DNA from 3 places in the Pelagerythrobacter marinus genome. Region 3 is predicted to be linked to each of the others. Evidence: predicted binding sites of a transcription regulator. Region 3 holds the regulator's gene; each other region holds the start of a gene.
What was found. Region 3 encodes LexA, which represses DNA repair genes until DNA is damaged. Its sites were predicted from a motif close to GTTCCNCNCTTGTTCT; they were not measured.

Region 1 (10,508 bases), 320 kb from region 3:
CCGCCGGTCGCGCAGCAGGATGCGGCGAAGCCAGTGTTCCTCGTAAGGCCGGATATAAGTGTCCACCCGCGCATCGGGCACGGCGCTGGCGGGCCGGGGGACGACGAACACGGTGCTGGCGGCGACCAGTTCGTCGCGGGCCATGCGCTGTTGCAACCCGCGTTCGCCGGTCATCGCCAGGCTCGCCACCCCCTCGGCATCGATCGCCGTCACCACGGCCAGCGTGCCGTCGGCCAGTTCGGCGATGACGGGCAGCCGCCAGCTCGAGAGCGCCTGCGCGCCGGGCCGGGCGAAGCTCACCTGCAGACCGGCATGGCGCGCGATCGTGCGGATGCGGCGTTCGCGCCCCTCCTCCTTCTGCCAGCGATCCGACAGCCGGGCGGTTTCGGCCGAGACCTGCAGACGATACTGGTGCGCGACCTGGCGCATGGCATCGATCCAGGCCTGGGCGTCGAAGGCCCCGTCGGGATCGCGCGCGCCGGTCATCCGATCGTCTCCTGCCGGCCGGCGAGGTCGAGGCCGAAGGCCTCGCGCGCCGCGCCCGAGGTGACCAGGCAATCGATCTGGAGGCGGCGCAGGTCGTGCCTGGTATTCGCGAGGTCGAAACGCACCTGGTGCAGTTCCTGTTCGGCATTGAGCAGGTCCACCAGCGTCTTGGTGCCCATCTCCAGGTATTGCAGGCGATAGAGCTTGCCCGTCTCGCGCATCGACGCCTCGCGGAAGACGAGCGTGTCGATCACCCGGTCGAAGCTGGCGACCTGGCGCCGCGCCTCGTCCAGCAGGCGGCTGACGTCGTTGCGCACGCGCGCCTCGGCCGCGTCCGCCGCGGCCAGGGCATGGGCGGCACCGCGCGCCCGCGCCCGGTTGGCCCCGCCGTTGTAGAGCGAGGTCGAGACGGTGATCCCGAAATTGTAATCCTCGCGATCGCCGAAGGGATCGTGGATGTCGGTCGATCCCCCGACCGCGAGCGAGACCGTGGGCATCCGTTCGGCCTTCGCCCTGGCGAGTTCGGCGCGGGCCCTTTCGCGTTCGGCGCGCGCTTCGTCGATCGCGGGAATCGCCGACCAGTCGGGGGCGCCGCGCCGGCAGGCCTGGGCGAGGGCGGGGGGAAACCCGCGCGAGACGGGCGGGGCGCGGTCGCGGCCGAGCAGGTGGGCGAGGGTGGTCTGCCAGCGTTCGCGCTGCGCCTCGATCTGTTCGATCGTGGCCTGGGCGGAATGGACCCGCGCGTCGGCCTGCAGCAGGTCTGCCTTGGTCGCGGCGCCGCGTTCGAAGCGCAATTGCACCAGCCGGCTGATGCTGCGCACGCTTTCGCGCTGCTCCAGCGCGATCGCGAGCAGGGCGGCCGTGCGCTGCAGCTCGATCACCGCGTAGGCGGTGTCGCGCACCAGGGCGTCGACGGCGATCAGCAGGCGCGCCTCGCCCGCCCGGGTGCCGGCCCGCGCAGCGGAAACGGCGCTGCGGACCTTGCCGAAATCGTGGACCATCTGGGTCACCGACAAGTTGGCCCGCGGGCGCCACCGGCTGGGGCCGAAACTGTCGTAGCCGCTGCCTATGCCCGCTTCCACGCTCGGCCGGTACCCGGCGCGGGCGACGTCGATCTCCTCGGCGCGGGCGGCAAGGTCGGCCTCCGCCTCCTCGACCGAGGGATGCCAGGCCACGGCCTCTCGCGCGGCCGCTTCGATGGTGAGAGCCCCGGGCTCGTCCGGGGAAGAAGCTGCAAGAACGGGGGACACCCCGAGCGTGCAGGCCAGGGCGGCGGCCGAAAACCATCCGGATGTGGACCAGGTTCTTCCGCGGATCACGCACCCTCTCTCGATCTGTGGCGAAGGCGCCGCCGGGGATGGACCCGTGTCCTGGATCGCGCTGTCAGAGGCCTGCTCCCTATACTGCCGAAAATCCGCCGTTCTCGAGGTCGTCGTCGAGCCTGGTGTCGAGGTAACCCAGGGGATCGGCGGCCCCTCCCGTGCCGGCCCCCGCGTCGGCCCCGCCGGTCGCGCTACCGTTATCCTCGCCGGCCGCGATGCGGGGTGCCGCTTCCTCTCCGATCTCGAGCAAGTAGCGATCGAGGATCGTTGCCAGGCTGCCGTTGTCTTCCATCGTGAGCTGGCTCGAGATCTCGAACGATCCCGGCATCGGCGATCCGACCGAACCGTCGAGCCCGGCGTCCATCAGGCCGAAGTCGCCCAGCGGCACGACATCCGGCTCCATCGCGCTCGACGCCGCGAACGCTGCCGCGCCGTCCGGTGGGCCCGCGAAGTCGAGCGTTACGGTCAGGGTCGCGGTCTCGGTGTCGCCGCCCGGGGACACGAGCGTGTAGAGGAAGCTGTCGGTATCGCCGTAAGCGCCGGTGAAGCTCGTGTCGGCCACGTAGGAATAGCTGCCGTCGGGATTGACCGTCAGCGTTCCGTATGTGCCCACGATCGCGGTGCCCCCGGCGGCAATCGCCGTGCCGTTGACTTCCGAAACGACGGTTCCGGCCGGGGCCACGTCGGTGCCGCCGATCCCTGCGTCGAGGATGACGTTGCCCGCGACCGTTCCGCTGACCGTGGCCGGCGGCTCGTATTCGGTGATCTGGTCCGAAGTGGACCTGATTGACAGGTCGTTGAGCAGCGAAGCATCGAGCAGGCCGCCGGCATTGCCGATCGTGACGTAGTATGTCGCGCCGCCGCTGAACTCGGGCAGGGCGAGTTCGGCTGCGGTCCAGTTGGCGCCCAGTATCCCCCCGCTCCCGACGAGCCAGTCCGTGGCGGTATAGACCCGGGTTCCCGTGCTGCTGCCGTCTTCCACGCGGTAGACGACGAGGTCGAAGTCCGAATCTCCGAACAGGCTGAGATCCAGGAGCGCAGCGCCTTCGCCGTCGACGCTGACCTGCCGTGTGGCATTCTCCGAGACGGCGAAAGTGAGGAAATTCGACCCGCCCAGCACGGAGACATCGACGGTATCGCCTGCCACGCCGAGATCGAGCAGGGCTCCCACCGTGGCGCTCTGCAGCGGCTGGTCCGACGTTTCGGGCGTGACGTCGAGGAACAGGGTTGCCTCGTTGTCCACCGCGACGAGCAGGTCGGGCGCCGTCGCCGTGGTCGCGGCGGAGACGTTGCCCGCGGCATCGGTCGCCGTGACCTGGAGCAGTTCGCCGTCGGTCTGGGCGGGAATGGTGACGCTGTAGCTGCCGCCCGCATCGGCCGTGCCCGTGCCCAGGACGGTAATGCCGTCGGGTGCATGGACGGTGATCGTCGCGCCCGCCTCCGCCGTGCCGGTCACCGTCGTGCCGGTGGCATCGTCGACGTCGGCGGTCGGCGCATCGGGCGGCGTCAGGTCGGGCGCTTGCACCGGGGTGGTGCCCGATTCGTTGCCGGCGGCATCGGTCGCCGTGACCAGCAGATCCTCGCCGTTGGTCTGGGCGGGGATGGTGACGCTGTAGCTGCCGCCCGCATCGGCCGTGCCCGTGCCGAGGACGGTGATGCCATCGGGCGCGTAGACGGTGATCGTCGCGCCCGCCTCTGCCGTGCCGGTCACCGTGGTGCCGGTGGCATCGTCGACGTCAGCAGTGGGCGCATCGGGCGGCGTCAGGTCGGGCGCCTCGGCCATCGTCGGGGTGGATTCGTTGCCGGCTGCATCGGTCGCCGTGACCAGCAGGTCCTCGCCGTTTGTCTGGGCGGGGATGGTGACGCTGTAGCTGCCGCCCGCATCGGCCGTGCCCGTGCCGAGGACGGTGATGCCATCGGGCGCGTAGACGGTGATCGTCGCGCCCGCCTCCGCCGTGCCGGTCACCGTGGTGCCGGTGGCATCGTCGACGTCGGCAGTGGGCGCATCGGGCGGGGTCGTATCGGCCGCGACCAGTTCGATCGTCAGGGTCGCGCTATCGCTGCTGCCGTCGGCATTGACGAGGCGGTAGGTGAAGACCTCGGTCTCGCCCACGCCGTTGGCATCGTCGCTGGGCGTATAGGTGTAACTGCCGTCGGCATTGATCACCAGCGTGCCATAAGTTCCGGCGACGACGAGCCCGTCGGTGACGGTCACGAACGTCCCGCCCCCGGTGTCGATCTCCAGCGTCTCGCTGCCCGAGACGATGACATCGTTGGCCAGGACATTGCCGGTCACCGGGTCGCCGTCCGCCGTGGTCGTGCGGAACTCCGCATCGAGGGTGAGGGTGATGCCGGCCGAGAGCAGGCCGCCCCCTTCGTAAACCACCCGGTAGTTGCCCGGCGCCAGGTCGTCGGCGCTGACGCGCACCTGGTTGTCGGCCAGGATGTCGAGCGTCAGCAGGTCGAGTAGCCCGCCGCCCGAAGTGCTGGCGACATCTTCGAACGAACCGTCGGGCCGCTCGCGCTGAAGCGTGAACTCGACGTCGCTGAGCACGGTCGCGATGCTGTCTGCCGTCAGGGTGCGACCGACAGCGACAGCACCTCCTACGTCCTGGCCGTCGGGACGTTCAGCGAAACCTACGCCTTCGCCGTCGCCGAGGGCACCCAGGTCGACACGACCGCGTCGGCATCGGCGTCAGCGTCCGCATCTGCGTCAGCATCCGCGTCTGCGTCAGCATCTGCATCGGCGTCAGCGTCGGCGTCGGCGTCGGCGTCTGCATCAGCGTCAGCATCGGCATCGGTGTCGTCGCCGCCGCCACCGCCACCGCCGCCGGCTGCTGCCGCGGCGAGGCCGGCGGCGCCGAGGAGGCCGGTGATCGGCAGGAGGGCGCCGGTCCCGCCGCCCCCTCCGGTCGATCCGGCGGCCAGCTGGGTAAGATCGTCGACCTGGCCGAGCGGTTCATAGGCAAGGATCGTGTCCGGCTCGACGAGCCAGAGCGATCCGTCCGCCTCCTGCAGGACGATCTCGCTGGCGTCTTCGGCGAAGGCGTAGAAGTCGGCGATCCGGATTTCCTCGCCATTGGCGAGACGCAGGACGAGATCGTTCCCCTCGCGCGTGGCGCCGACGAGATCCTCGCGCTCGAGCGGTAGCTTTACGACAGTAGGGCCATCCAGGTTTATGGCGTCCAGTTCGACTATCCGAACCTCGCCGGATGACTTGTCGTAAAGCTCTGCTGGCATTGTCGACTCCCTCTATGCCGGGATTCGTTACTAGAATTGAGACAATGCGGGTGTGCGTTAGTCTGGCCGACTAACTCAAGTTAGTTATTGATCTCAATTTCTTCATTGGAGAAGCTATCAGTGATTCATAATCGCGCAATTTAAAATTGGCGCTCCTCTCCGTTTCCGGAACAGTTACCTGCCGATGCCCCCGTGAGAGAAGAGGATATGTCCTGGCCCGCCCTGCCTTGCATATCCGGCGAATAGGAACATAATGGGAACATATGACCGATTCGCCGATCCTGTGCCTGGGCTCCAGGGCCCTGTCCGCGCCCGTGCCGAAAGGCCGCGGCGTGATCGGGCTCGATGTGCCAGAGGTGGATCGCTGGCTGAAAGGCGGCCTGCGGCGCGACGGCCTGCATGAATTCTATGCCCCGTCCGGCAGCCCGCCGGGGCCGGCAATGGCGCTGGCCCTGCTGGCCGGCATGCGCAATTGCGGCCAGGGCCGTTCGCTCATGTGGTTGCGGGCCCGCGGCGGCCGGCGAAAGGACGGGCCCCATGCGCCCGGCCTGGCCGAACTGGGAATCGATCCGGCCGCTCTCCTGCTGCTGGAACTGGCAGACCCGGCCGACCTGCTGGTGGCAGGGGTGGAAAGCCTCCGGCATGGCGGGGCGGGGGCCGTGGTGCTGGAACTGCGCGGACGCTGCCGGGCGCTCGATCTTACCGCCTCGCGCCGGCTGGCCCTGGCCGCGGAACGCAGCGGAACGATGGCGCTGATCGTGCGGGGCGATGCCCGGCCCGTGCCCAGCGCGGCGCACACCCGCTGGCAGGTATCGGCCGCCCCCTCGCGCGCGCTGCCTGCCAATGCCCCGGGGCACCCGGTCTTCGACCTGCAACTGCTGCGCCAGCGCGGAGGGGCGGAAGGCCTCCACGTGCAACTGGAATGGAACCGTGAACAAGCTGTCTTCCGAACGCCGATATATGGCGATCCACCTGCCGTTCCTGCCGGCAGAACGGAGGATCGCCGGGCGCGTCGCGCCGCCTGAAACGGCCTTCGCCATCATCGACAAGCACCGGGGTGCGCTTCGCATCGTCGCGCTTTCGGCGGAAGCGGCGGCCCAGGGGCTGCGCCCGGGCATGGCCTTGGCCGATGCGCGGGCCCTCGTGCCGCACCTGCCGGCCTTCCCCCACGATCCCGCGGGCGACGGTGCCATGCTGATGCGGGCGGTGGAGGCGTGCGAACGCTATACCCCGATGGTGGCCCCCGACGGGGAAGATGCCCTCGTGCTCGACCTGACGGGCTGTTTCGAAGGCCAGGGCTGGACGCGCGAAACGATCGCGCGCGATGCCCTCGCGCATCTTGCCCGGATGGGTCTGGGGGGCAGGGCGGCCCATGGCCCGACACCCGATGCCGCGCTGGCCCTCGCCCGTTTCGGCATGGATGAACTGGCGGATCTTCCCGTCGCCGCGCTGGCCCTGGGCGCGGAAGCCGACCTGGCGCTGCGCCGCGCAGGCCTGCGCACGATCGGCGCGCTCGCGGCCCGGCCCCGCGCACCGCTGGCCGCGCGCTTCGGCCGGGAACTGCCCGTGCGGCTGGCGCGCCTGCTGGGGGAGGAAGACCGGCGGATCACGCCCCACCGGCCGGCAGGGGCGATCCGTGCCGAACGCCGCTTTGCCGAACCGCTGGCGAGCGTGGCGCCGCTGCTCGACGTGATCGAGGGGCTGGCGCAGCGCCTCGAAAGCGTGCTTGCCCGGCGCGGGGAAGGGGGGCGCCGGTTCGACGTCGCCCTGTTCCGCACCGATGGCCACGTCGCCCGCCTGACGGTGGCCTGCGGCCGCCCCCTGCGCGATCCGCCGGCGATCCGCCGGCTGTTCTCCGAACGCCTGGAATCGCTGTCCGACCCGCTCGACCCGGGGTTCGGTTACGACATGGCGCGCATGGCCGTGCCCCTGGCCGAGCGGCTGGAGAACGAGCAGCGCGACCTCGCCTGCGGAGAAGGGGGCGAGGCGCAGCCCGACCTCGCCCCCTTGCTCGACCGGCTGGCGGTCCGCTTCGGCCCCGACCGCATCCGCCGCTTCCACCCGCGCGACGAGCACCTGCCCGAATATGCGGCCCGCCCCGTGCCGCCCGAAAGCGGTCCGGCCGCCTGGCCCCGGCCGGAACCCGGCGAACCGCCGTTGCGGCCGCTGTTCCTCTACGATCCGCCCCGGCCGGTGGGGGTCGTGGCCGAAGTGCCCGATGGTCCCCCGCGCCGCTTCGTCTGGCGCGGAAAGCATCATCGCGTGGTGCGGCACGAGGGGCCCGAACGGATCGCCTACCCGTGGTGGAAACACCCGGAAGGACGCGGCCCGACCCGCGATTACTATCGGGTGGAGGACGAGATGGGGCAGCGATTCTGGCTGTTCCGCCACGGTCTCTACGCCAGCGAGAGCGACCATCCGCAGTGGTACCTGCACGGCCTGTTCGCATGACCGGCCCGCGGCCTTCCTATGTCGAGCTGGCGGCGGCGACGAATTTTTCCTTCCTGCGCGGGGCCAGCCCGCCTTCGGACATGGTCGCCCGCGCCCTCGAACTGGGTCATGCGGGTATCGGCATTGCCGATCGCAACACCGTGGCCGGGGTCGTGCGCGCCCATGTCGCCTTGCGCGACGCGTTCGAAAAGGCGGGGGAGGAAGGGGTGGCGCTCCCCCCCTTCCGCCTGCTGGTGGGGGCCCGCCTGGTCTTCGCGGACGAGACGCCGGATATCGTGGCCTATCCCGTTTCGCGCCGCGGCTGGGGGCGGCTGACGCGCCTGCTGACCACCGGCAACCTGCGGGCCGCGAAAGGCGCCTGCCTGTTGTACGAGACGGACCTGTTCGCCTTCCTCGAAGACCTGCAGCTCATCGTCCTGCCCCCGGCGGGCGACGCCTTGCTGGGGCGGCTGGCGGCCGCGGCCCCGCAGCGGGTCTGGCTGGGCGCGACCATGCTGCGCCGGGGCCGCGACGCGCGCCGCCTGGCCGGTCTGCGCGAACAGTCCGCCCGCACCGGCGTGCCCCTGATCGCGCTCAACGATGCGCTCTATGCCGATCCGGACGTGCGGCCGCTGCACGACGTGATGACCGCGATCCGCGAGAAGACGACCGTCCAGGCGGCCGGGCGCCGGCTTGCCGTCAACGTTGAACGGCATCTCAAGCCGGCGGAGGAAATGGCACGCCTCTTTTCCGCCGCGCCCGAGGCGCTCGCGGCGACGCAGGACTTCGTCGCCGGGGTGGATTTCACGCTCGACCAGTTGCGATATGAATATCCGCACGAGCCGGTGCCGCCCGGTTTCACCCCGCAGGAATGGCTCGAGGAACTCGTCTGGACCGAGGCGCGCGCCCGCTGGCCCGAAGGGGTGCCGGCAAGGCTGGCGGCCCTGCTGAACGAGGAACTGGGCATTATCGCGGCCGCCCGCTACGCGCCCTATTTCCTGACCGTGCACGACATCGTCCGCTTCGCGCAAGGCGAGGGGATCCTGTGCCAGGGGCGCGGGTCGGCGGCCAATTCGGCGGTCTGTTTCGTGCTCGGCATAACCGCGGTCGATCCGGCGGAGCACAACCTGCTCTTTTCCCGCTTCATTTCGCCCGAACGCAAGGAGCCGCCCGATATCGACGTCGATTTCGAGCACGAACGGCGCGAAGAGGTGATGCAGTATATCTACAAGCGTTACGGGCGGCACCGGGCGGGGATCGCGGCCACGGTGATCCATTACCGCCCGCGCAGCGCCGCGCGCGAAGTGGGCAAGGCCCTGGGCCTGAGCGAGGACGTTACCGCGCGCCTCGCGAGCACGGTCTGGGGCAGCTACGCCTCCACCTACGACCGACAGCGCTGTGCCGAGGCGGGGCTGGACCCGGACAACCCGGCGATCGCGCGGGTCAATGCCTTCGTCGAGCGGATACTGCACTTCCCGCGGCACCTGTCGCAGCACGTCGGCGGCTTCGTGCTGACGCAGGACCGGCTGGACGAGACGGTGCCGATCCACAACGCGGCGATGGAAGACCGCACGTTCATCGAATGGGACAAGGACGATATCGACGCGCTCGGCCTGATGAAGGTCGATGTCCTGGCGCTGGGCATGCTGACCTGCATCCGCAAGGCCTTCGCCCTGATCGAAACCCACCTGGGCCGGCAATACCGGCTCGACAGCGTGCCCGGCGATGCGCCCGATGTCTTCGCCATGCTCCGGCGCGGCGACAGCATCGGGGTGTTCCAGGTCGAAAGCCGGGCGCAGATGAACATGCTGCCCCGGCTGCGACCGAAGGAATTCTACGACCTGGTGATCCAGGTGGCGATCGTGCGCCCCGGCCCGATCCAGGGGGACATGGTCCACCCCTACCTGCGTCGCCGCCAGGGGATCGAGAAAGTCGAATATCCCTCTCCCGCTCCGCCGCACGACCCGGATGAACTGCGTGGCCTGCTGGGGCGGACCAACGGCGTGCCGCTGTTCCAGGAACAGGCGATGAAGCTGGCCATCGTCGCGGCCGGGTTCACTCCGTCCGAAGCGAACAAGCTGCGCCGGGCGATGGCCACGTTCCGCAACCTGGGAACGATGGAGAACTTCGAAAGCAAGCTGGTCGAAGGCATGGTCGCGCGCGGTTACCAGCGCGATTTCGCCCACCGCTGTTTCCGCCAGATCGAAGGGTTCGGCAGCTACGGCTTTCCCGAAAGCCACGCGCTGGCTTTCGCCCGTCTCGTCTGGGTGTCCGCCTATATCAAGTGCCGCTATCCCGCCGCCTTCGCGGCCGCGCTGCTCAATTCGCAGCCGATGGGATTCTATGCCCCGGCCCAGATCGTGCGCGACGCGCGCGAACACGGGGTCGAAGTGCGCCCGGTCGATATCAACCACAGCGACTGGGACTGCACGCTGGAACCGGCCCCCGGCGGGGCGTTCGCGCTGCGCCTGGGGCTGCGGCAGGTCACCGGCCTGCGCGAGGAATGGGCCCGGGCGATCGTCCGCGCCGCCCCCTGTGCCGACATGGAGGAGCTGGCGCGCAAGACATGCCTGCCGCAACGCGCATTGCGCCTGCTGGCCGATGCCGATGCACTGGGATCCATCGGCCTCGACCGGCGCGAGGCCTTGTGGGAGGCGCGGCGCATGCCGCCCGACGAATTGCCCCTGTTCGCGGCGGCCCGTGCGCGCGAACTGGGGGAAGAGCCGCCTGCCGCCCTGCCGGCCATGCCCCTGTCGGAAGAAGTCGCGGCCGATTACCAGACCACCCGCCTCTCGCTGAAAGGCCACCCGATGGCATTCCTGCGCCCGGTGTTCGACCGCGAAGGGGCCCTGCCATGCGCGGCCCTGGCCGATTGCCGCAACGGGGTCCGCGTGAAAGTGGCCGGCGTCGTGCTGGTGCGCCAGCGTCCCGGCAAGGGGAACGCCATCTTCGCCACGCTCGAAGACGAAGGCGGCATAGCCAATATCGTGATCTGGGCCCGCCTGTTCGAACGGTTCCGGCGCGAGGTAA
Region 2 (10,508 bases), 260 kb from region 3:
GTAATGAAATACTTTCCTTCCAGTTTAAGTCGCATCAGACGACTGGACACGAGGAGAGGACGAATGAGGGTGAAGGCAACCCTGCTTGCCGGCATTTGTGCCGGCGGGCTCGCATTTCCCGTTACCGCGCAGGAAACCGATAGTGGCGAAAGCCCGGTCGCGACCAGCGGGCCGGTAATCGTGGTGACCGCGCAACGACAGGACCAGAGCCTGCAGGAAGTCCCGATCGCGGTCAGCGCGTTCACTTCCGAGGCGCTGGAGGCGCAGCAGATCGAGAACGCGAGCGACCTGCAACTGACATTGCCCAACGTCTCGTTCACCAAGAGCAACTTCACGTCCTCCAGTTTCACCATTCGCGGGATCGGCGACTTGTGCGTCGGCGTGACCTGCGACAGCGCGACCGCGATCCACACCAACGGCTCCCCGCTGTTCGGCACCCGCCTGTTCGAGACGGAGTATTTCGACCTCGAACGGGTCGAAGTCCTGCGCGGGCCGCAGGGCACGCTGTTCGGGCGCAACGCGACATCGGGCGTGGTCAACGTCGTCACCGCCAAGCCCGACCTGTCGGGCTTCGGCGCCGCGGCCGAGCTGGAATACGGCAATTACGACAGCATCAAGGCCAAGGGCATGGTCAACGTGCCGATCGGCCAGGTCCTGGGCCTGCGGGTGGCCGGGTTCTATCTCAATCGCGACGGCTATACCCGCAACCTCTACGACGGGTCGCGGATCGACGACCGCGACATGTACGCGGTGCGCGGCTCGCTGAGGTTCGAACCGGGGCCGGACACGACGCTGGACCTGATGGGATACTACTTCCGCGAGAACGACAATCGCCTGCGCATCCAGAAGCAGACCTGCCAGCGCGACCCGACCGGCGTGCTCGGCTGCCTCAACGCGCGGCGCGATTTCGACAGCACCAACGCCAATTCGACCCTGGCCGGCGTGCTTGCCTCCGAAGAGCTCTACGCGATCCAGGGGCTCCCGCCCGGTTTCGGCCTGGGCAGCCTTTACGGCCCGGACGGCTTCGCCAACTTCGACGAGCCGGATGACGTGCGGGTCGTCAACACGCCGGTCACCCCCGAGTATTTCGCCGACGAGCTGCAGCTCCAGGCGCACTTGGAGCAGCGGTTCGGCACGATGAACCTGTCGCTGACCGGTCTCTACCAGGAAACCTCGGTCGATTCGCGCCAGGACTACAACCTCGGCGTGCTCGACCGGACGAGCTACGCGGCCGCGCTGAACCAGCTGGCGTTCTTCGCCGCCAACGACGTCATCTTCCCCGGGTCGTCGGCCTATTTCGCCCCGATCGCGCAGGCGCTGATCCCGGGCGGCCCGAACGGCCAGCTGTGCACGTCGGACAACGACATGGGCAGCCAGGGCGCGTTCGAGGGCAACGCGATCTGCGGCGACGTCCCGCTGTCCTACGACCGTTCGAACCAGGACCAGAAGGCCTGGTCTGCCGAGGCGATCCTCAGCAGCGATTTCGACGGGCCGTTCAACTTCCTGCTCGGCGGGATCTACGCCGAGTCCGAGGTTTCGGAGAACAGCTACTACGTCAACGCCTTCGGCCTCGACTATGCGACGGGCATCCTCGGGACCTTCTCGGCCATGGGCGCGGCGCTGCCGCCGTCCTACCTCGCGACGTCGATGTACCGGAACAACACGCAGTACTTCAAACTCAAGAGCTTCGGCATTTTCGGGGAGGTCTATTACGACATAACCGATCGCCTGAGCCTGACCGCCGGGCTGCGCTACAACGACGACAGCAAGGAAGTGGTCGCGCGCACCACGTTCGCGAGCTTCCTCAATCCGTTCTCAAACGACGGGGACCCGTTCGATTCGCCTTACGTCGGCAGTTTCGATGCCGATCCGGGCACCGACGGGAACCAGCTGTTGCAAAGGCGCGAGGTCTCCTTCGACGAGATCACCGGACGCGCGGTGCTCGATTACGAAATCTCGCCCGACAACAAGCTCTATGCCTCGTACTCGCGCGGCTACAAGTCGGGCGGGATCAACCCGCCGCTGTCGCCCGTGTTCGACGTGAGCGAGAGCTTCGAGCCGGAACAGATCGATGCGTTCGAGATCGGGTCGAAGAACACCTTCCTCAACGGCACCCTGCAGGCGAATCTGACGGCGTTCTATTACAAGTACAAGGACCTGCAGCTCAGCCGCATCGTCGCGCGCACTTCGGTCAACGACACGATCGACGCCGACATCTGGGGGCTGGAGTTCGAATCGATCCTGCGCCCCTCGCCGCAGTGGCTGATCAACATGAACCTCAGCTACCTCAATACGAAGGTGGCCGGCGACCAGTTCTTCTCCAACCCGCGCGATCCGGGGGGCGGCGATCCGAACGCGGTCATCATCAAGGACATTTCCAACGCCTCGCTGTGCGCGGTCACGGGCCCGGCGCCGGGCGCGGCGGCCGCGTTCGTCACCGCGGTCAACACCGGCCTGGGGCTTCAGGGCCCGTCGCCTTTCCCGTCGGACAGCGGCATAGCCTCGACCGGCGCGTTCAGCATCTGCTCGGTCCTGCAGGACAATGCGCCGGCCGGCTTCGAGGTGCTGAGCCCCGGCGTGGAAGTGAACCTGCGCGGCAACAAGCTGCCGCAGGCGCCCGAGTTCAAGGCCTCGGTCGGCGTCCAGTACACGGCCGAGTTCGCCAACGGCATGTCGCTTGTCCCCCGGTTCGACGTCGCGATGACGGGGACGCAATATGGCAATGTCTTCAACGGCGCGGTCAACCGGATCGAACCGTTCGTGCAGGCCAACGCGCAGATCCAGCTCAACGGGCCGGACCAGGGATGGTTCGTGCGCGGGTTCGTGCAGAACATCTTCGACAGCAATTCGACCACGGGCCTCTACGTGACCGATGCCTCTTCGGGCAATTTCACCAATATCTTCACGCTCGATCCGCGGCGTTACGGGATCGCGGTGGGGGCGCGTTTCTGACCACGGTCTTTCGCTTGGGGGAGGGAGGGCCGGGCCTGCGGGTCCGGCCCTTTTTCATCCCGGTCCCGCGCGGCCGGCGATCGCCTAGGCTGCGCCGGGCCGGCGATCGCGGCGACTGCGGGCGAAAGGCGAAAAATCGGTCCCGGTATCGTAGACGTCGACCCCCTCGCGGCGCTTGAGGGCACCGATCGCGAGATAGGTGACCGGCGTCAGCAAGGCTTCCCACGCGGTCTTGATCAGCCATTGCGACAGGACGACCTGCCAGATCAGTTCGACCGGCCATCCCGCGAGGCCCCAGAAGGCGAGGGGATAGAAGATCAGGCTGTCGAGCCCCTGGCCGACCACGGTGGAGCCGATCGTGCGCGCCCACAGGGCCTTGCCGCGGGTCCACACCTTCATCCGCGCGAGCACGAAGCTGTTGGCGAACTCGCCGGCCCAGAAGGCCGCCATCGAGGCGAGGACGATCCGCCACGAATTGCCGAACACCAGTTCGTAGGCTTCCTGCCCGTTCCAGCCCGCTGCCGGCGGCAGGGCGACGACCACCCAGGCCATGACGGCCATGAAAGCGAGCGCGGCAAAGCCCGTCCAGATCACACGCCGCGCGCGGGCATAACCATAGACCTCGGTCAGGATGTCGCCGATGATGTAGCTGATGGGGAAGAAGAGCACCCCGGCGCCGAACGACCACTCGGTCCCCCCGGGCAGCGTGACATACGACGGTTTCGCCGCGCCGATGATGTTGGAAAGCAGCAGGATCGCGACGAACGCGGCCATGACCAGGTCGTAATAACGGAAGGCCGGCGGCGGTTGCCTGCCGGTTTCGATGCGTTGCACGACGTTGGCCATGCCGGGTGCCTATCGCGATTTGCGCGACTGGAAAAGCGCGCTATGGCTCCACCGCGCGCGCCCGTAGCTCATCTGGATAGAGCGCGAGACTTCTAATCTTGAGGCAGCAGGTTCGAGTCCTGCCGGGCGCGCCATTTCCCACTTCCCGGGCGTATCGCCGAGCCTTCCGCGAGGGTGGGGCGCGACAAGGAAGCATTGGTTTTCAAGCGGTTCGATTGGACTGGACTCTTCCGCGGGGCGAACATATGGAGAACATATGTCCAGTTCCTCGATCATGGATCGGCTCGCCATCCTTGCCGATGCGGCCAAGTACGACGCCTCGTGCGCGTCGTCCGGAACGGCCCGGCGCAATTCGCTGGGCGGGAAGGGGATCGGTTCGACCGAGGGGATGGGGATCTGCCATGCCTATGCCCCCGACGGCCGGTGTATCTCCCTGCTCAAGATCCTGCTGACCAATCACTGCATTTTCGATTGTCATTACTGCGTCAATCGCAAGAGCAGCAACACGCGCCGGGCGCGCTTCACCCCGCAGGAAGTGGCCGACCTGACGATCAGCTTCTATCGCCGCAACTATATCGAGGGGCTGTTCCTTTCTTCCGGCATCGTGAAAAGCTCCAACCACACGATGGAGCAGATGGTCGAATGCGCGCGCATCCTGCGCGAGGAGCACGAGTTCAGGGGCTACATCCACCTCAAGACCATTCCCGAGGCCGATGCCGAGCTCGTGCACCGGGCGGGCCTGTTCGCTGACCGCGTCTCGATCAATGTCGAACTGCCGACCGATCGCGGCCTTGCGCGGCTCGCCCCCGACAAGGACGCGCGGCAGATCGAAGGCGCGATGAACCGCACCAGCACCGACATCGCGGCGGCCAGGGATTCGCGCCGGCGGTTCCGCCATGCGCCGCGGTTCGCCCCGGCCGGCCAGTCCACGCAGATGATCGTCGGTGCCGACCGGGCGAGCGATGCCGATATCGTGCGCCGGGCGAGCGGGCTCTACACGCAGTTCGGGTTGCGGCGAGTCTATTACTCCGCGTTCAGTCCCATCCCCGATGCCAGCGCGGTCCTCCCCCTCAAGCGACCGCCGCTGGTGCGCGAACATCGTCTCTACCAGTCCGACTGGCTGATCCGCTTCTACGGCTTCCGGGCAGCGGAGGTGGCGGAGGCGACCGACGACAAGGGCAACCTGCCGCTGGACATCGATCCCAAGCTGGCCTGGGCGCTCAAGTTCCGGGAGACTTTCCCGCTCGACGTCAATCGTGCCCCGCGCGAACTGCTCTATCGCGTGCCGGGGCTGGGGGTAACGGCGGTCGACCGGATCGTTGCCGCGCGCCGGCACCGGACGCTCCGGCTCGAGGATGTCGCGCGGCTGACCGTGTCGCTGGCCAAAGTCCGCCCGTTTATCTGCACCGCCGACTGGCGGCCCACGCGGCTGACCGACCGGGCGGACCTGCGATCGCTGCTCGCGCCGCGGGCCGAGCAGCTGGAACTGTTCGCGGCATGATGCCGACACCGGCCGCTGCCCGCGCCCGCTATGCCGTCGCGCTGCCGCGGCCGGACGATTTCGCGTTCTGGCGGGACAGGGCGCGCCTGCTGATCCAGTGCGCTATTCCGCCCGAGGATGTGAGCTGGATCGAGCCCGGCGCGCCGGGCGACCTGTTTGCTGCCCAGGCCCTGCCGCCGGCGCCACCCGCGCCCGTGCGCGAGGTGCGCGCCAGTCGCCGTTTCCTGCAACTGGCGGGCAATGCCGCGCTCCATTCGGACCCCGCGCGCTTCGCACTGCTCTATCGCCTGCTCTGGCGGATGCAGGAACACGACCGCCTGCTGGAGGACAAGGCCGACAGTGACGTCCGCCAACTGGCGGAGCTGGACAAGGCGGTGCGGCGCGACAGCCACAAGATGCATGCCTTCGTGCGGTTCCGGCGAATTGCACCGCGCGAGGCCGGAGAGGGCGAGAGGTACGTCGCCTGGTTCGAACCCGATCACCACATCGTGCGCGCCAATGCCGGCTTTTTCCAGCGACGGTTCGCCGGGATGGCCTGGTCGATCCTCACGCCCAGGGGATCGCTGCACTGGGACGGCGAGACGCTGGTGGAGGGGCCGCCCGCGCAGCGCGGCGACGCGCCTTCGGGCGATGCGATGGAGGATCTCTGGCGGACCTATTACGCGTCGATCTTCAATCCGGCCCGGCTGAAGACCAGGGCCATGACCAGCGAGATGCCGCGCAAGTACTGGAAGAACCTGCCCGAAGCGTCGATCATCCCCGACCTGGTCGCCGGGGCCCAGGCGCGCGAGGCGCAGATGATCGCTTCGGGCGGGCCGGCTTTCGAAGGGCGGCCGCGGAGCCTGGATGCCATCGGCGCCGCGATCGAGGGTTGCCGGGCATGTCCGATCGGTTGCCAGGACGGGCGCGCCGTTCGCGGCGAAGGCCCCGGCGCGGCCAGGCTGATGATCGTGGGCGAGCAGCCGGGCGATTGCGAAGAGCGCGCGGGGCGCCCCTTCGTGGGGCCGGCCGGCCAGCTGCTCGATCGGCACATGGCGTCGGCCGGCCTTTCGCGCGAGCGGGCCTATCTCACCAACGCGGTCAAGCACTTCAAGCACACGCTGCGCGGCAAGCGCCGCATCCACCAGACACCGGGGGCGAAGGAAATCGATACCTGCCGCTGGTGGCTGGAGGCCGAGCGGGAGGTGGTCAAGCCGCGCCTCGTCCTCGCCCTCGGCGCCAGCGCCGCCCGCGCCATCCTGGGCCGCACGGTCAGCATCGCGCGGGCGCGCGGCGCACCGATCGACCTCGACGACGGGAGCGAGCTGTGGATCACCACGCACCCTTCGTACCTGCTGCGCCTCGACGGCGCCGCCGCGCGGGAGCAGGCCGCCCTGTTCGACCGCGATCTTTCCGCCGTGCGCCGCCGGCTGGGCGAGATCGCGGCCTAGCGGTCCGCCTGCTCGAACCCGCCGCCCAGCGCGACGAACAGGGTCGCCCGGTTCTGCAGCGCGGCGCGGCGAGTGGCGAGCAATTGCTGGCGCGCGGTGAACAGGTTGCGTTCGGCGTCGAGCACCTCGAGGTAGTCGGCCACCCCTTCGCGATAGCGCAGCCGCGCGATGCGCGCGATCCGCTCCTGCGCCGCAAGCGCCCGCTCCAGCGTTTCGACCTGTTCGGCCAGGTACCGGCGCCCGGCGAGCGCATCGGCCACTTCGCGAAAGGCCGTCTGGACCGCGCGATCGTAGTTCGCGACTTCTTCCACCTCCAGCGCGCGCGCCAGGTCGAGGTTCGCCTCGCGCGCGCCCCAGTCGAAGATCGGCAGGCTGATCGAGGGCCCGAAACTCCACCCGAACCCGTCGGAGCCGAACAGCCCGTCGAGACTGGTGGAGGCAAGGCCCGCACTGCCGGTGAGCGAGATGGTCGGGAAGAACGCCGCGCGCGCCGCGCCGATATTGGCCCGCGCCGCGCGCAGGCGTTCTTCGGCGGCGACGATGTCGGGCCGGGCGAGCAGGAGGTCGGACGGCAGCCCGGCCGCCAGGCGCCAGCCGTTGTCCTGTTCCGCCAGCGGTAGCGCCGGCGGCAGGTCCGCCGGTTCGCGTCCGCCGACCAGGACCAGCAACTGGTTGCGCAGGCGGGCGAGCGCAAGCCGCTCGGCCGACAGCTGCTGCTCGGCCTGGGTCAGCAGCGTTTCCGCCTGGCGGTAGGGGAGGGCGGAGGTGACCCCCGAATCCAGCCTCAGCCTTGCGATGCGCAGCGATTCGCGGCGGGTTTCGGCGGTCGCTTCGGCCAGCGCCACCTGTTCCTCGGTCTCGACGATCTCGAAATAAGTGCTGGCCGTGTCGGCAATCAGCGCGAGGTAGAAGGCGCGCTGCGCCGCCACCGTGGCCAGGTATTCGGCGCGGGCGGCCTCGCTCTGGCTGGCCACGCGGCCCCAGAAATCGAGTTCGAACGCGCTGACGCCGACCCCGACCTGGAACCGGTTGTCGGTCACGCTGGTCAGTGCGCCGTCGCCGGTCGCGACGGCCTGGCGCGCGCGGGTGCCGCTGGCATCGGCGACGACGGCGGGCAGCTTGCGGCTATCCTCGATCCGGTAGCGCGCGCGGGCCTGTTCGATCCGCGCGGTGGCCGCCACGAGATCGCGATTGTTCTCCAGCGCGGCGGCGATCAGCGCGTTCAGCCGCGGATCGACGAACCAGTCGCGATAGGACAGCTGCGATGCCACGACCGCGCCGTCGGGGCGCAGGCCCGCGTCGTAGGCAGGGGCGACGGCCGCCTGCGGCCGGGTGTGCTCGGGGGCGAGGCTGGTGCAGCCGGCCAGCGCGGCCGGCACCAGCACGAGGGCGGCGAGGCGTTTCATCGGGCAGGCTCCTCGGCGGTTCCCGGCGGTGGCGTGTCGTCCAGGTGGCCCGCGGCTACCGGCTGCTTGCGGCTGATGTTCCGCCGGATCAGCAGGTAAAGCATCGGGATCAGGAAGATCCCCAGGACGGTGGCGGCGATCATCCCCCCCATGACGCCGGTGCCCACGGCGATCCGGCTCGCCGCGCCCGCACCGCTGGCCAGCGCCAGCGGCACCATGCCCATCGTGAAGGCCAGCGAAGTCATGATGATCGGGCGCAGGCGCAGCCGCGCCGCAGCCTTGACCGCATCGATCCGGCGCATGCCGCGTTCTTCCTCCTCGATCGCGAACTCGGCGATCAGGATCGCGTTCTTGGCCGCGAGACCGATGATCGTGATCAGGCCGACGTTGAAATAGATATCGGCCGACAGCCCCCGCGCCATAGAGAAGAGCACGGCGCCCAGAACGCCCATCGGCACGATCAGCAGGATCGCCAGCGGCACGGCCCAGCTTTCGTAAAGCGCGGCCAGCACGAGGAACACGATCACCACCGACAGGCCGAGCAGGAGCCCGATCTGGCCGCCGGCCTGCTTCTCCTCGAACGAGATGCCGGTCCATTCGTAGCCGATGCCCTGGGGAAGCTGGCTGGCGAGGCGCTCCATCTCCTCCAGCGCGGCGCCGGAGGACCGGCCCGGCGCAGCCATGCCGGACAGGGTCATGGCCGGGTAGCCGTTGTAGCGCGAAAGGCTGGCCGGGCCGGCCGACCACTCGACATCGGCAAAGGCGCTGAAAGGCACCATCTCGCCCTGCTGGTTCGGGATGCGCAGCGCAAGGACGTCTTCCGGCGTCATGCGGTGGGGCGCATCGGCCTGGACGAGCACTTGCAGCACGCGCCCGTCGCGGTTGAAATCGTTGGCATAGGCGGAACCGAACGTAATCGAGAGGGCCGCGTTCACTTCTGCCAGCGAAAGACCCAGCGCGCGCGCCTGCACCCGGTCGATGTTCACTTCCAGCTCGGGGCTGGGCCCCTGGTCTTCGGGGCGCAGGTTGGCGATCGCCGGGTTTTGCGAAGCCATGCCCAGCAACTGGTCGCGCGCGGCGGTCAGCGCCTCGCGCCCCAGCCCGCCGCGGTCCTGCAGCTTCATGGTGAAGCCGCTCGCGTTGCCGAGCGACTGGATGGAAGGGGGCTGGATCACGAAGGCCATGGCCCCGTCGATCTGCGCGAAAGTGCCCATGGCCTCGCCCAGCATGGCCTCGGCACTGCTTCCCGGCGCGGTGCGCTCGTCCCAGGGCTTGAAGCTGGAGAACATGATCGCGTTGTTCTGCCCCTGGCCGAAGAAGCTGAAACCGCGCACGACGACATGGCTTTCGACCTCGTCCCGGCCGAGCCAGAAATCGGTGATCGGCTCCAGCGCCTCGTCGGTGCGCTCCTGCGTCGCGCCCGGCGGTGCCTGGACGGCGGTGATCAGGAATCCCTGGTCCTCGGTCGGCAGGAAGGCGCCCGGCATCCGCATGAACAGCAGCACGGTGACCGCCCCGAGGGCGAGGAAGACGGCGAAGGCACGCATCGGACGCGACAGGATGCGATCGTTGGCCCGCCCGTACTTCTCGGTCATCTCGGCGAACCAGCGATTGAACCGGGCGAAGAACCGCGCCAGCGCGCGGCGGCCGCGTTCGGCATGCCCGCGCCAGCCGGGCGGCAGCTCGCCCGGGGCTTCGTCCGGCTCCGCGTCGTGCCCGTGCGCCATCGGCTTCAGGAACGTCGCGCAGAGCGCCGGGGTCAGCGACAGGGCCAGCACGGCCGAGAAGAAGATCGCGATCGCCAGCGTGACCGAGAACTGGCGGTAGATCCCGCCGGTCGAGCCGGGGAAGAAGGCCATCGGCACGAAGACCGCCACGAGCACCAGCGTGATCCCGATGATCGCGCCGGTTATCTGCCCCATCGCCTTGCGCGTCGCCTCCAGCGGCGGCAGGCCTTCCTCGCGCATGATCCGCTCGACGTTCTCGATCACGACGATCGCGTCGTCGACCAGGATGCCGATCGCCAGGACCATGCCGAACAGCGAAAGGACGTTGATCGAGAAACCGAACAGCCACAGGCCGAGGCAGGCCCCGGCGAGGGCGATCGGCACGACGAGCGTCGGGATCAACGTCGCGCGCCAGTTCTGCAGGAACAGGAACATGACGAGGAAGACGAGGATCATCGCCTCTATCAGCGTCTTGGCCACTTCCTCGATCGATGCCTCGACGAACGGCGTGGTGTCATAGGGGATCGACCAGGTGGCATCGCCGGGCAGGGTGGCGTCGAGTTCCGCCAGGCGTTCCTTCACGCCCCTGGCAGCTTCCAGCGCATTGGCGCCGGTGGCGAGCTGCACCGCCATGCCGGCCATCGGC
Region 3 (10,508 bases):
GGTGGCGAACAGGGCGACTGCGAGGACGGAGACGAAGCGACCCATCACTTCTTCTCCTTCTTCTTGTACATCGCGAGCATCCGCTCGGTCACCGCGAAACCGCCGAAGATGTTGACGCTGGCGAGCACCACGCCCGCCAGCCCGAGCCACTTGGCCGCCGGGCTGCCGGCTTCCGCCGCAGCGATCAGCGCGCCGACGATAATCACCGAGGAGATCGCATTGGTCACCGCCATCAGCGGCGTGTGCAGCGCGGGCGTGACCGACCAGACCACGTAATAGCCGACGAAACACGCCAGCACGAAGATCGACAGGATCGAAATGAAGTCCATGAAGGGCCCCTCCCCGGGCCGGAATTACGCGCTGCCCAACCTCTCGTTCACGATCCTGCCGCCCTGCGTCAGGCGCACGGCATTGCCGATCTCCTCGTCGAGCACGGGCTTGCCCGCTTCCTTGTCCCAGAAGGCGGACAGGAAGTTGTAGTGGTTGCGGGCGAACAGGGCCGAGGCATCGGCAGCAAGATGGCCCGCGGTGTTCGAATAGCCGACGATCTTCACGCCGTGCCTCTCCACCACGTCATCCGCCGCCGCGCCCTCGACATTGCCCCCCTGGGCCACCGCCAGATCGAAGATCACGCTGCCCGGCTTCATGCTGGCGATCTGTTCGTCCGAGATCAGCCGCGGCGCGGGCCGGCCCGGGATCAGCGCGGTCGTGATGACGATATCCTGCTTGGCGATATGGCCCGAAACCAGCTCGGCCTGCGCGGCCTTGTATTCCTCGCTCATCTCGGTCGCGTAGCCGCCCGATCCCTCGCCCTCGATCCCGGCGACGTTCTCGACGAAGATCGGCTTGGCGCCGAGCGAGAGGATCTGCTCTTTCGTCGCCGACCGGACATCGGTCGCCGAAACCTGCGCGCCCAGGCGCTTGGCGGTGGCGATCGCCTGCAGCCCGGCGACGCCCACGCCCATCACGAAGACCTTGGCCGCCTGCACCGTGCCGGCGGCGGTCATCATCATCGGGAAGGCGCGGCCATAGACGTTCGCCGCCGCCAGCACCGCCTTGTAGCCGGCAAGGTTCGACTGGCTGGAAAGCACGTCCATGCTCTGCGCGCGCGTGATGCGCGGCATGAATTCCATCGACAGCGCCTCGAACCCGGCATCGGCATAGGCCTGGACCCGGTCGCCCCGGGCGAAGGGATCGAACAGCGCGGCGACCATGGCCCCCGGCCGGGCGCCGGCCAGCGCCATGACGTCGGGCGCCTGGATGCCGAGGACGATGTCCGCCCCCTCCACCGCCTGCGGGCCGGGCACGACGTCGGCCCCGGCTTCGCGATAGGCGGCATCGGTGATCGACGCGGCAGCGCCCGCGCCTTCCTCCACCGCGACGCCGGCGCCGAGCGCCAGGAACTTCTTGACCGTTTCGGGCGTGGCGGCGACCCGGGTTTCCCCCGGGGCCCGCTCTTTCAGGACCGCGATCCGCAAGGCGCCGGCGGCGGTCAGCTGGCGATCAGGAGGACGATCAGCAGCACGATGGCCGCGACGATCGGCACCGACCACTTGAGAAGGCTGATGAAGCCGCCATACGTCTCGTTGGCTGCCTTCATGTCGTTACCCGAAGCCATTGATGTCGTTTCCCCTGGATAGAACTGTCGGGCAGCGGTCTATCGCGCGCCGCGCCCGGCTTCAAGTGCGGCGCATTCGTTGGCACGCGGCACAACAGCCTTAATCGGACCTTTACCCCCGCGCCCTAGAGCGAAGACCTGTACCGCAACGGGACGGTTTGGGGACCAATGGCCGAAAGCGAATCGCGCCTCTTGATGCTGATCGACGACGAACCGGCCCAGAGCCGGCTCATCACCGCGCTCGCCGCGCGCGAAGGGTGGCGCACGCTGGTGGTGAACGATTCGGAAACCGCGATCGCCACGCTCGGCACCCGCCAGGGCATGCAGCTGGCCGCGATCATCCTCGACCAGTGGGTGCCGGGCGACGATGCCTGCAGCCTGATCGAGGAGCTGAAGAGCCGCCGCCCCGCCCTGCCCGTGCTGATGCTGACGACCAGTTCCAGCCCGCTGCTGGCGGTCGAGGCCATGCGCGCGGGCGCCACCGACTACCTGGTCAAGCCGGTCGCGCCCGACCGCCTGATGCAGGCCCTGCGCAGCGCGACCAGGCACGAGGCCCCGCGCGACGAGCTGCAGCCGCTGACCGAGAAGATGCCGACCTCGCTCGATTTCGACGCGATGATCGGCACCGCGCCATCGTTCCGCACCGCGCTCGCCCGCGCGGCCAAGGCGGCGCGCGGGCACGGCCACGTGCTGATCGAGGGGGAAAGCGGCACCGGCAAGGAAATGCTGATCCGCGCGATGCACGCGGCCAGCCCGCGGGCCAAGGCTCCGATCCGCTCGATCAACATCGGCGGGGTCCCGGCCAGTTCGATCGAATCGATCCTGTTCGGCCACGAACAGAATGCCTTTCCCGGCGCGTTCGAGCGCCAGGTGGGCGCATTGCAGCATTGCGACGGGGGCACGCTGGTGCTGGACGAGATCGACCGGCTCGACCCGGCGATCCAGGGCAAGCTGGCCGAGTGCCTCGAACAGGGCATCGTCCGCCCGATCGGCGCGCGCCACGGCTTCCGCGTCGACGTGCGCCTGATCAGCGCCAGCAACCTGCCGCTGGCCGACCTGGTCGCGACCGGCCATTTCGAACAACGCCTGCTGGAAGCGGTTTCGGCGACCACGATCGTCCTGCCCCCGCTGCGCGAACGGCAGGGCGACATTCCCGCGCTGACCCGGCATTTCCTCGCCCGCATCGGCGAACAGCCGGGCCTGCGCCACCACGCGATTTCCGACGCCGCGCTGCAATTGCTGGCCGCGTTCGACTGGCCGGGCAACGTGCGCCAGCTGCAATCGGTGCTGTTCCGCGCCGCCGTCTATTGCGACGGCGAAACGCTGACGACAGAGAATTTCCCGCAGCTGGTGGAAATGGTCGGCGAACCCGACGATCCGCCCGCCGCGGTCAACGAGGGGGCCGGCGTCATGCTCTATACCGACGACGGCAACTTGCGCGCGCTGGAGGATATCGAGGCCGACGTGATCCGCCTCGCCATCGGCCACTATCGCGGCCGCATGACCGAAGTCGCCCGGCGGCTCGGGATCGGCCGCTCGACCCTCTATCGCAAGCTCAGCGATCTCGGCATCGACAACGCCGCCTGACGGCGCGCCGCCGGGCACCCGAACACGCCCCATAGGGCATCTTTCCCGCAAGGCACGGGCCCCCGAAAAGGCATGGCGCCCGGCTGCCGGGCCGCCTAAGCCGTCCGGCATGACCGCATCGTTCGACTTTTCCGGCCGGGCCGCCCTCGTCACCGGGGCCGCATCGGGCATTGGCGCGGCGACCTGCCGCTGGCTCGACGCGCAGGGGATCGCGCGCCTCGTGCTCGTCGATCGCGACCGCGCGGCGCTCGACCGGCTGGCGCTGTCATGCGACTGCCGGCGCGTGGTCGGCGACGTCGCCGATCCCGCGCTGTGGGACGGGCTGGACGGAATGGGCCCGCTCGATCACGCGGTCGTCAACGCCGGGATCGCCTCGGGCGCGCCGATCGCGGAATGCGATTTCGCCGAGTGGCGGCGGGTCATGGCGGTCAACCTCGACGGGGCGTTCCTCGCCCTGCGCGCGGCGATGCGGGCCATCCCCGGCGCGGGCAGCGTGGTCGTGACCGCCTCCATCAGCGGGGTGAAGGCCGAACCGGGCACCGCCGCCTATGGCGCATCGAAAGCGGCGCTGATCCAGCTGGCCAAAGTCGCGGCGAAAGAAGGCGCGCCGCAGGGGCTGCGCGTCAATGCGGTGGCACCGGGCGGAGTCGATACCCCGATCTGGGACCAGGCCCCCTTCTTCCAGGATCTCGTGCGCGAACACGGCGGCGACCGCGCGGCGGCGCTGAAGGCGATGGCCGAAATGGCGACCCCGCTCGGCCGCTATGCCGCGGCGGAGGAAATCGCCGGCCAGGTCGGCTTCCTCCTGTCCGACGCGGCCGCTTCCACCACCGGCGCCGTGCTAGTGACCGACGGCGGCTATTCGCTCTAGCGTGAACTCTTTGGGGCGGCACCGGCCCGCACCCCCACCCGACCACCCATAGAATACCCTGTCGTTGGGTGGCCGGGTGGGGGTGCGGGCCGGTGCCGCTTCAGCTCAGTTGAAAACGAACTGCCCGTCGACAGGCGCGCGCGGGCAGGCCATAGGCACACCCGATGAACAAGCTCGACCAGATCTGCGCCGTCAAGCGCGAGGAAGTGACCGCCCGCCGGGCGCGCGCCACGTTCGACGATCTCGACCGCGCCGCCGCCGCGGGCACGCCCCCGCGCGGGTTCGCCCGCGCCCTGGCCGAAAAGGCGCATCGCGGCTTCGCCCTGGTCGCGGAAATCAAGAAAGCATCGCCGTCCAAGGGATTGATCCGGCCCGATTTTCGCCCGGCCGAACATGCCCTGGCCTACCAGGCCGGGGGCGCGGCCTGCCTTTCGGTCCTGACCGACGCCCCCCATTTCCAGGGGCACGAGGATTACCTGGTGGACGCGCGCGCCGCCTGCGACCTGCCGGTACTGCGCAAGGATTTCATGGTCGATCCCTGGCAAGTGGCCGAAGCGCGCGCGATCGGCGCCGACGCGATCCTGGTGATCGTCGCCGCGCTGGACGATGGCGCCATGGCGGAGATCGAGGCGGCCGCGCTCGAACGCGGGATGGACGTGCTGGTCGAAGTCCACGACGAGGCGGAGATGGAGCGCGCCGCGCGGCTGCGCTCGCGCCTGATCGGGGTCAACAACCGCGACCTGCGGACCTTCGAAACCGATCTCGCCACGACCGAGCGGCTCGCCCCGCGGGCGCCCGAAGGGGCGCTGCTGGTGGGGGAAAGCGGGATCGCCACCCACGCCGATTGCCGGCGGCTGGCCGCAGCCGGGGTGCGCGCCTTCCTGGTCGGCGAGAGCCTGATGCGCCAGGACGACGTCGAACGCGCGACGCGCAGCCTGCTCGAAGGCTGAACTTTCCTACACCGGCCGCATCTGGCAAGACCTGCGGCCGATGGCCCTGCCCGCCCCCTCCTCGCCCCCGCGCGTCGCATGCCGCGCGCCCCGCCGCGCCCCCGGCGCCGGCCGCTTCGCGCGCGCCATCGGCGGGGCGGCTGCGGGGGCCGATGCAGCGGCCCCTTTTTTACTCCAGGACAGTGTAACACGCGGTCCATGTCCAACAGGAAAGCGGGGGCCCCTATGGCCGGGCTGACCCATCTCGATGCAAGTGGCGCGGCCCGCATGGTCGATGTCGGCGGCAAGGCCGAAACCGCGCGCTCGGCCACGGCGCGCGGACGAATCGCCATGCGCCCGGAAACGCTCGCCGCGATCCGCGACGGCGACCTGCCGAAAGGCGACGTGCTCGCCGCCGCGCGCATCGCCGGGATCATGGCGGCGAAGAAGACCGGCGACCTGATCCCGCTGTGCCACCCGCTCGCGCTCGACGCGGTGACGATCGACTTCGCGTTCCGCGACGATGGGCTGGACGTCACCGCCCGGGCCTCGCTGACCGGGCGAACCGGCGTGGAAATGGAAGTGTTGACAGCGGCTTGCACCGCACTCCTCACAATCTACGACATGGCCAAGGCGGTGCAGAAGGACATGACGATCGAACACGTGCGCCTGATCGAGAAGACCGGCGGCAAGTCCGGCGACTGGCGCTACGACGACCGGGCGCGGGGATGAGCGGCCCGGCCCCGTCGCCAATACCGCTGGAAGAGGCCTGGGCCAGCCTGCTCGAAAGCGTCCGGCCGCTGCCGGCGGAAACGCTGCCGGTCGCCGATGCGCTCGGCCGCCATCTCGCCGCGCCGCTGACGGCCGCGGCCACGCGCCCGGCGACGGACCTCTCGGCGATGGACGGCTATGCCCTGTCGGGCCCGGGGCCCTGGGCCCTGGTCGGCGAAAGCCGCTGCGGCGCGCCGTTCGGCGGCACGCTGTCGGCCGGGCAGGCGGTGCGGATCTCCACCGGCGCCGCCATGCCGGCAGGCGCCGACCGGGTTCTGGTGCAGGAAGAGGCGCTGCGCGACGGCGACCGCCTCTCGCTGGCCGCCGGACTGCCCGAAGCCGGCGCGAACGTGCGCCGGCGCGGGATCGACTTCGAGCGGGGCGACACGCTGCTGCCCGCCGGCAGCCGGCTAGGTGCGCGGCAGGTCGCGCTCGCGCTGTCGGCCGGGATCGCGCGGGTCGCGGTCCACCGCGCGCCGCGCGTGGCGATCCTCGACTGCGGTGACGAGCTGGTCGACGGCTCGGTTCCGGCGAGCAACGGCGCGATGCTCGCGGCGATGGCGGCCGGCCTGCCCTGCACCGTGCGCCGGATCGGGCCGGTCGCCGACGATGCCGGCGCGCTCGGCGCGGCGCTTGCCGCCTGCGCGGACTGCGACCTCGTCCTGACCAGCGGGGGCGCCTCGGTCGGCGACCACGACCTCGTGCGCCCGGCGCTCGAAACCTGGGGCGCGCGGATCGCCTTCTGGCGCGTGGCGATCCGGCCGGGCAAGCCGCTGCTCGTCGCCCGGCGCGAAGACACCCTCGTCCTCGGCCTGCCGGGCAACCCGGTCTCCGCCTTCGTGACCGGGTTCCTGTTCGCCCTGCCGGCGCTGCGCGCCATGCTCGGCGCGCCCGATCCCCTGCCGCGGGCGGTGCCCGTGCCCGCGGGGGCGGACCTGCCGCCTGGCGGCGCGCGGGGGGAGTTCACGCGCGCCGTGCTGCGCGAAGGCCGGGCCGACCCGATCCGCCAGCGCGACAGCAGCCTGCTCGCCCAGCTCGCCCGCGCCGATGCGCTGATCTGGCGCCCGCCGCACTGCGCCGCGACGAAAGCGGGAACGGATGTTCCGGTCTATCGCCTCGAAAACGGCGCAATTGCTTGACTTGCCAAGCCGGGTTGCCTAATTGTTCCGCATTCGTTCGCAACCGCGCACGATCGTGTCAGGCGACCAGGGAGATTTCGCCATGCTGACGGCAAAGCAGCACGAGCTGATCCGTTTCATCCAGCAAAGGCTGGAGGAAACCGGGATCTCGCCTTCGTTCGAGGAAATGAAGGAAGCGCTCGATCTCAAGAGCAAGTCGGGCGTTCACCGCCTGATTTCCGCGCTCGAGGAACGCGGCTTCATCCGTCGCCTGCCCAACCGCGCCCGCGCGCTGGAGGTTCTGCGTCAGCCGGAGGATTCGACCCCTGCCGCGCGCGGCGCGAAGGCCGGCGGGGCCGCGGCCGACAATGTCGTTGACCTGCAAGGGGCCGCCGCCGCCCGCGCGGAAAAGGCCGTGCCCGAGCCGGCGAACGACGTGATCGAGATTCCGCTCCACGGCCGGATCGCCGCGGGCGCGCCGATCGAGGCGCTCGAAGGACAGAACAGCCTGCCCGTCCCCGCCGCCCTGCTCGGCCCGGGCGAACACTACGCGCTGGAGGTTTCGGGCGATTCGATGATCGAGGCGGGGATCTTCGACGGCGATTTCGCGCTCGTGCGCCGCACCGATGTCGCGCGCGACGGGGAAATCGTGGTCGCCCTGGTGCGGAACGAGGAAGCGACGCTGAAGTACCTGCGGCGCGAAAACGGCATGGTCCGGCTCGATCCGGCCAACGGCGCCTACGATCCGCAGGTCTACCGGCCGGACGAAGTCCAGGTCCAGGGCAAGCTCTCGGGCCTCCTGCGCCGCTATCACTGATCGCCCGGGCGGGTCGCCGGGGCATCCCTCCGCACCGGCCCTGGCCGGAGGACAGCTCTCTTGCCGGCCCTGGCCGGAGGACAGCTATCTTGCCGGCGATCAGTCGCCGAAGCCCCGCCACCAGCCGTGCTGCCCCTGGCCCTGCGCGACCGTGACGACGCGGGGCCGGTCGAGGTGGAGCGCCAGCCCGCCGGTCTGCCGCAAGAGGCGGCGGTCTGCCTTGAGCCAGCGCGGGCGGCAACTGCGCGGGAGGAAGCGATCGGCCACGACCACGTCGGCCTGCGCGCAAGCCCGGGCCAGCGCGCCTTCTTCCACCAGCACCGCGCTGCGCGCCATCAGCAGCGTCCAGCGGCGACCGTCGCGCCTGATGGTGAGGACGCAGAAGTCGCGGCTGCACCGCGCGCCCGGCCACTGCGCGAGCGGGACCGGCGCCCCCTCGATACCGGCGAGTTCGAGCAGGTTGTCGCGCGCATAGGCGCTGCGGCTGTCGCGCAGGACCAGCAGACGCTCGCCTTCCCCGACGATCCCGACATGCCGCCCGTCGGCCGAAACGAGGACATCGGGCGGCGGGGTCGCCGCCAGCAGGAGGACAGTCGCCATGATCGCCGGGACCAGCCCGAACAGCCGCGCCCGGCCCCGCCACAGCGCCAGCCACAGCCCCCCGCCGACGAACAGCGCCATCGTGCCCGCCCCCATCTGCGGCGCCAGCTTGACCGCCCCGGGGCGCTCGGCGGTGAAATGCGCGATGGCAAGCAGGAGGTCGAGCGATTTGCCCGCCATCCACCAGGCCGGCGCACCGGCGCCCACGACGTCGAGCGCGAGGGCGAGCGCGATCAGCGGCATCGAGGCGAAAGTGACGAGCGGGATCGCCACCATGTTCGCCAGCGCGCCGTAGACCCCGGCGCGATGGAAATGGAACAGCACGATCGGCATCAGCGCGATCTCGATCACCAGGCCGGTCGCCAGCAGCATGGCCGCGCGGCGGGCGAACCAGGCGATCCACCCCTCCTCGCGCGGGGCGAGGAAGGCCTTTACCGGCGCGCTGGTGTGCAGGGCAACGATCGCGAGGACGGCGGCGAAGCTCATCTGGAAGCTCGGCCCGACCAGCGCCTCGGGCCAGAGCAGGAGGACGCAGATCGCGGCCACGGCCACCATCCTGAGCGAGAGCGGCTCGCGCCCCAGCGCCAGCGCGACCAGCACCAGCAGCGCGCCGATGCAGCTGCGCACGGTCGGGACCTGCGCCCCGGTCAGCAGGGTATAGGCCACGCCCGCCCCGGCCGCGAGCGCCGCGGCGACGATCGGCAGACGAACCCGCAGCGCGAGCCAGGGCCAGAGCGCGAGGAGCCTGATCGCGAGCACGTAGGCCGCCGCGATCACCGCGCTGACGTGGAGCCCGCTGATCGCCAGCAGGTGGGTCAGCCCGGCATCGCGCATCGCCGCTTCGTCGGCCTGGGCGATCGCTCCGCGGTCCCCGCTGGCGAAAGCTGCCGCGATCGTCCCAGGCGATCCGGGCAGGCTGGCACGCACGTGCGCGGCGAGACGGCGCTGCAGCGCCGCCAGCGAGCCGCCCGCCTCGGCCGGCGCGACGACGTCCACCTCCCCGATCAGCGACCCGGTCGCGGCAAGGCCCTGGAACCAGGCCGCGCGGGCGAAGTCGTATCCCCCCGGCAGCATCGGCGGGGCCGGCGGCATCAGCCGCGCGCGCAGCCGCACCACCGCCCCTTCGCCCAGCCCCGGCGCGTCGCGGGCCAGCGGCACGTTCACCCGCACCTTGCGCGCCTGCCCGGTATCGCCCTCGCGATAGGCGAGCACGAGACGCAGGCGCCCTTCGGCCGACTGCTCGATCCGGTCGAGCACGCGCGCCTCGATCCGCTCGACCCGCGGCCGCTCGATCGGCTCCGCACCGACCGTGGCGGAACGTACCCAGACCACGACGAGCCCGGCGAGGACCATGATCGAAAGCGAGGTGACGGCAAGCCGCAGCCCCGCTCTGTCCTCGCGGCCGCGCCAGGCCGCGGCGGCCCCCAGCGCCGCCATGGCCGCGGCCGCCATCGCCGCGAGCCACTCCGCTGGCCCATCGAGCACGAACCAGGCGCCGATCCCGGCCGCGAAGGCCACCGCGAGCCATGGCCCGCGGTCCACCCCGGCAGCGGCCAGAAAGGCCTCTGCCCGCGCGGCGAGCTTGCCCGGGGCACTGGACAAACGGGCTGCGCTGCGCCAATTGCGCTGCACCGCAACATCGGGCCGCTCGGGCCCGCCCCCCAGCGGAACTTCGGGCACCCCCGTCGCCATGCCCATCATAGGAAAGGAACAGCTCGGATATGGCAAGCAATAGCGGACAGGTCGTTACCCGCTTTGCCCCCTCGCCGACCGGGTTCCTGCACATCGGCGGGGCCCGCACGGCCCTGTTCAACTGGCTCTATGCCCGCCACCACGGGGGCAAGGCGCTGCTGCGGATCGAGGATACCGATCGCAAGCGGTCCACGCCCGAGGCGATCGACGCGATCCTCGACGGGCTGGCCTGGCTGGGGCTCGACTGGGACGAGGACGTCGTGTTCCAGTCCGAACGCGGCGCGCGCCATGTCGAAGTCGCCGAACAGCTGCTCGCGGGCGGCCATGCCTACAAGTGCTATGCCACGCCGGAGGAGCTGGAGGAGATGCGCGCCGCCCAGCGCGCGGCGAAGCAGCCGCTGCGTTACGACGGGCGCTGGCGCGACCGCGACCCGGCCGATGCGCCGACCGGCGCGCCCTACGTGGTCCGCCTGAAGACCCCGCAGGAAGGGGAAACGGCGATCGA

Region 1: the regulator LexA is predicted to act here: its motif matches at 5,294-5,309, upstream of T8T98_RS02840 (ImuA family protein).
Region 2: the regulator LexA is predicted to act here: its motif matches at 4,037-4,052, upstream of T8T98_RS03070 (putative DNA modification/repair radical SAM protein).

What each region holds. Positions count from the first base shown of each region.
Region 1 covers NZ_CP139719.1:615,602-626,109, forward strand. The annotation lists gene T8T98_RS02820 (type I secretion system permease/ATPase) at 1-486, opposite strand, end outside; gene T8T98_RS02825 (TolC family protein) at 483-1,661, opposite strand; gene T8T98_RS02830 (Ig-like domain-containing protein) at 1,885-4,362, opposite strand; gene T8T98_RS02835 (BapA/Bap/LapF family prefix-like domain-containing protein) at 4,446-5,048, opposite strand; gene T8T98_RS02840 (ImuA family protein) at 5,312-6,073, shown strand; gene T8T98_RS02845 (Y-family DNA polymerase) at 5,979-7,499, shown strand; gene T8T98_RS02850 (error-prone DNA polymerase) at 7,496-10,508, shown strand, end outside.
Region 2 covers NZ_CP139719.1:669,064-679,571, forward strand. The annotation lists gene T8T98_RS03055 (TonB-dependent receptor) at 64-2,952, shown strand; gene T8T98_RS03060 (queuosine precursor transporter) at 3,037-3,798, opposite strand; tRNA gene T8T98_RS03065 (tRNA-Arg) at 3,856-3,932, shown strand; gene T8T98_RS03070 (putative DNA modification/repair radical SAM protein) at 4,055-5,299, shown strand; gene T8T98_RS03075 (UdgX family uracil-DNA binding protein) at 5,296-6,729, shown strand; gene T8T98_RS03080 (efflux transporter outer membrane subunit) at 6,726-8,135, opposite strand; gene T8T98_RS03085 (efflux RND transporter permease subunit) at 8,132-10,508, opposite strand, start outside.
Region 3 covers NZ_CP139719.1:933,735-944,242, reverse strand. The annotation lists gene T8T98_RS04440 (NAD(P)(+) transhydrogenase (Re/Si-specific) subunit beta) at 1-45, opposite strand, end outside; gene T8T98_RS04435 (NAD(P) transhydrogenase subunit alpha) at 45-329, opposite strand; gene T8T98_RS04430 (NAD(P) transhydrogenase subunit alpha) at 354-1,478, opposite strand; gene T8T98_RS04425 (aa3-type cytochrome c oxidase subunit IV) at 1,493-1,618, opposite strand; gene T8T98_RS04420 (sigma-54-dependent transcriptional regulator) at 1,787-3,205, shown strand; gene T8T98_RS04415 (SDR family NAD(P)-dependent oxidoreductase) at 3,315-4,076, shown strand; gene trpC (indole-3-glycerol phosphate synthase TrpC) at 4,241-5,026, shown strand; gene moaC (cyclic pyranopterin monophosphate synthase MoaC) at 5,252-5,737, shown strand; gene T8T98_RS04400 (molybdopterin molybdotransferase MoeA) at 5,734-6,915, shown strand; gene lexA (transcriptional repressor LexA) at 6,998-7,711, shown strand; gene T8T98_RS04390 (ComEC/Rec2 family competence protein) at 7,811-10,003, opposite strand; gene gltX (glutamate--tRNA ligase) at 10,033-10,508, shown strand, end outside.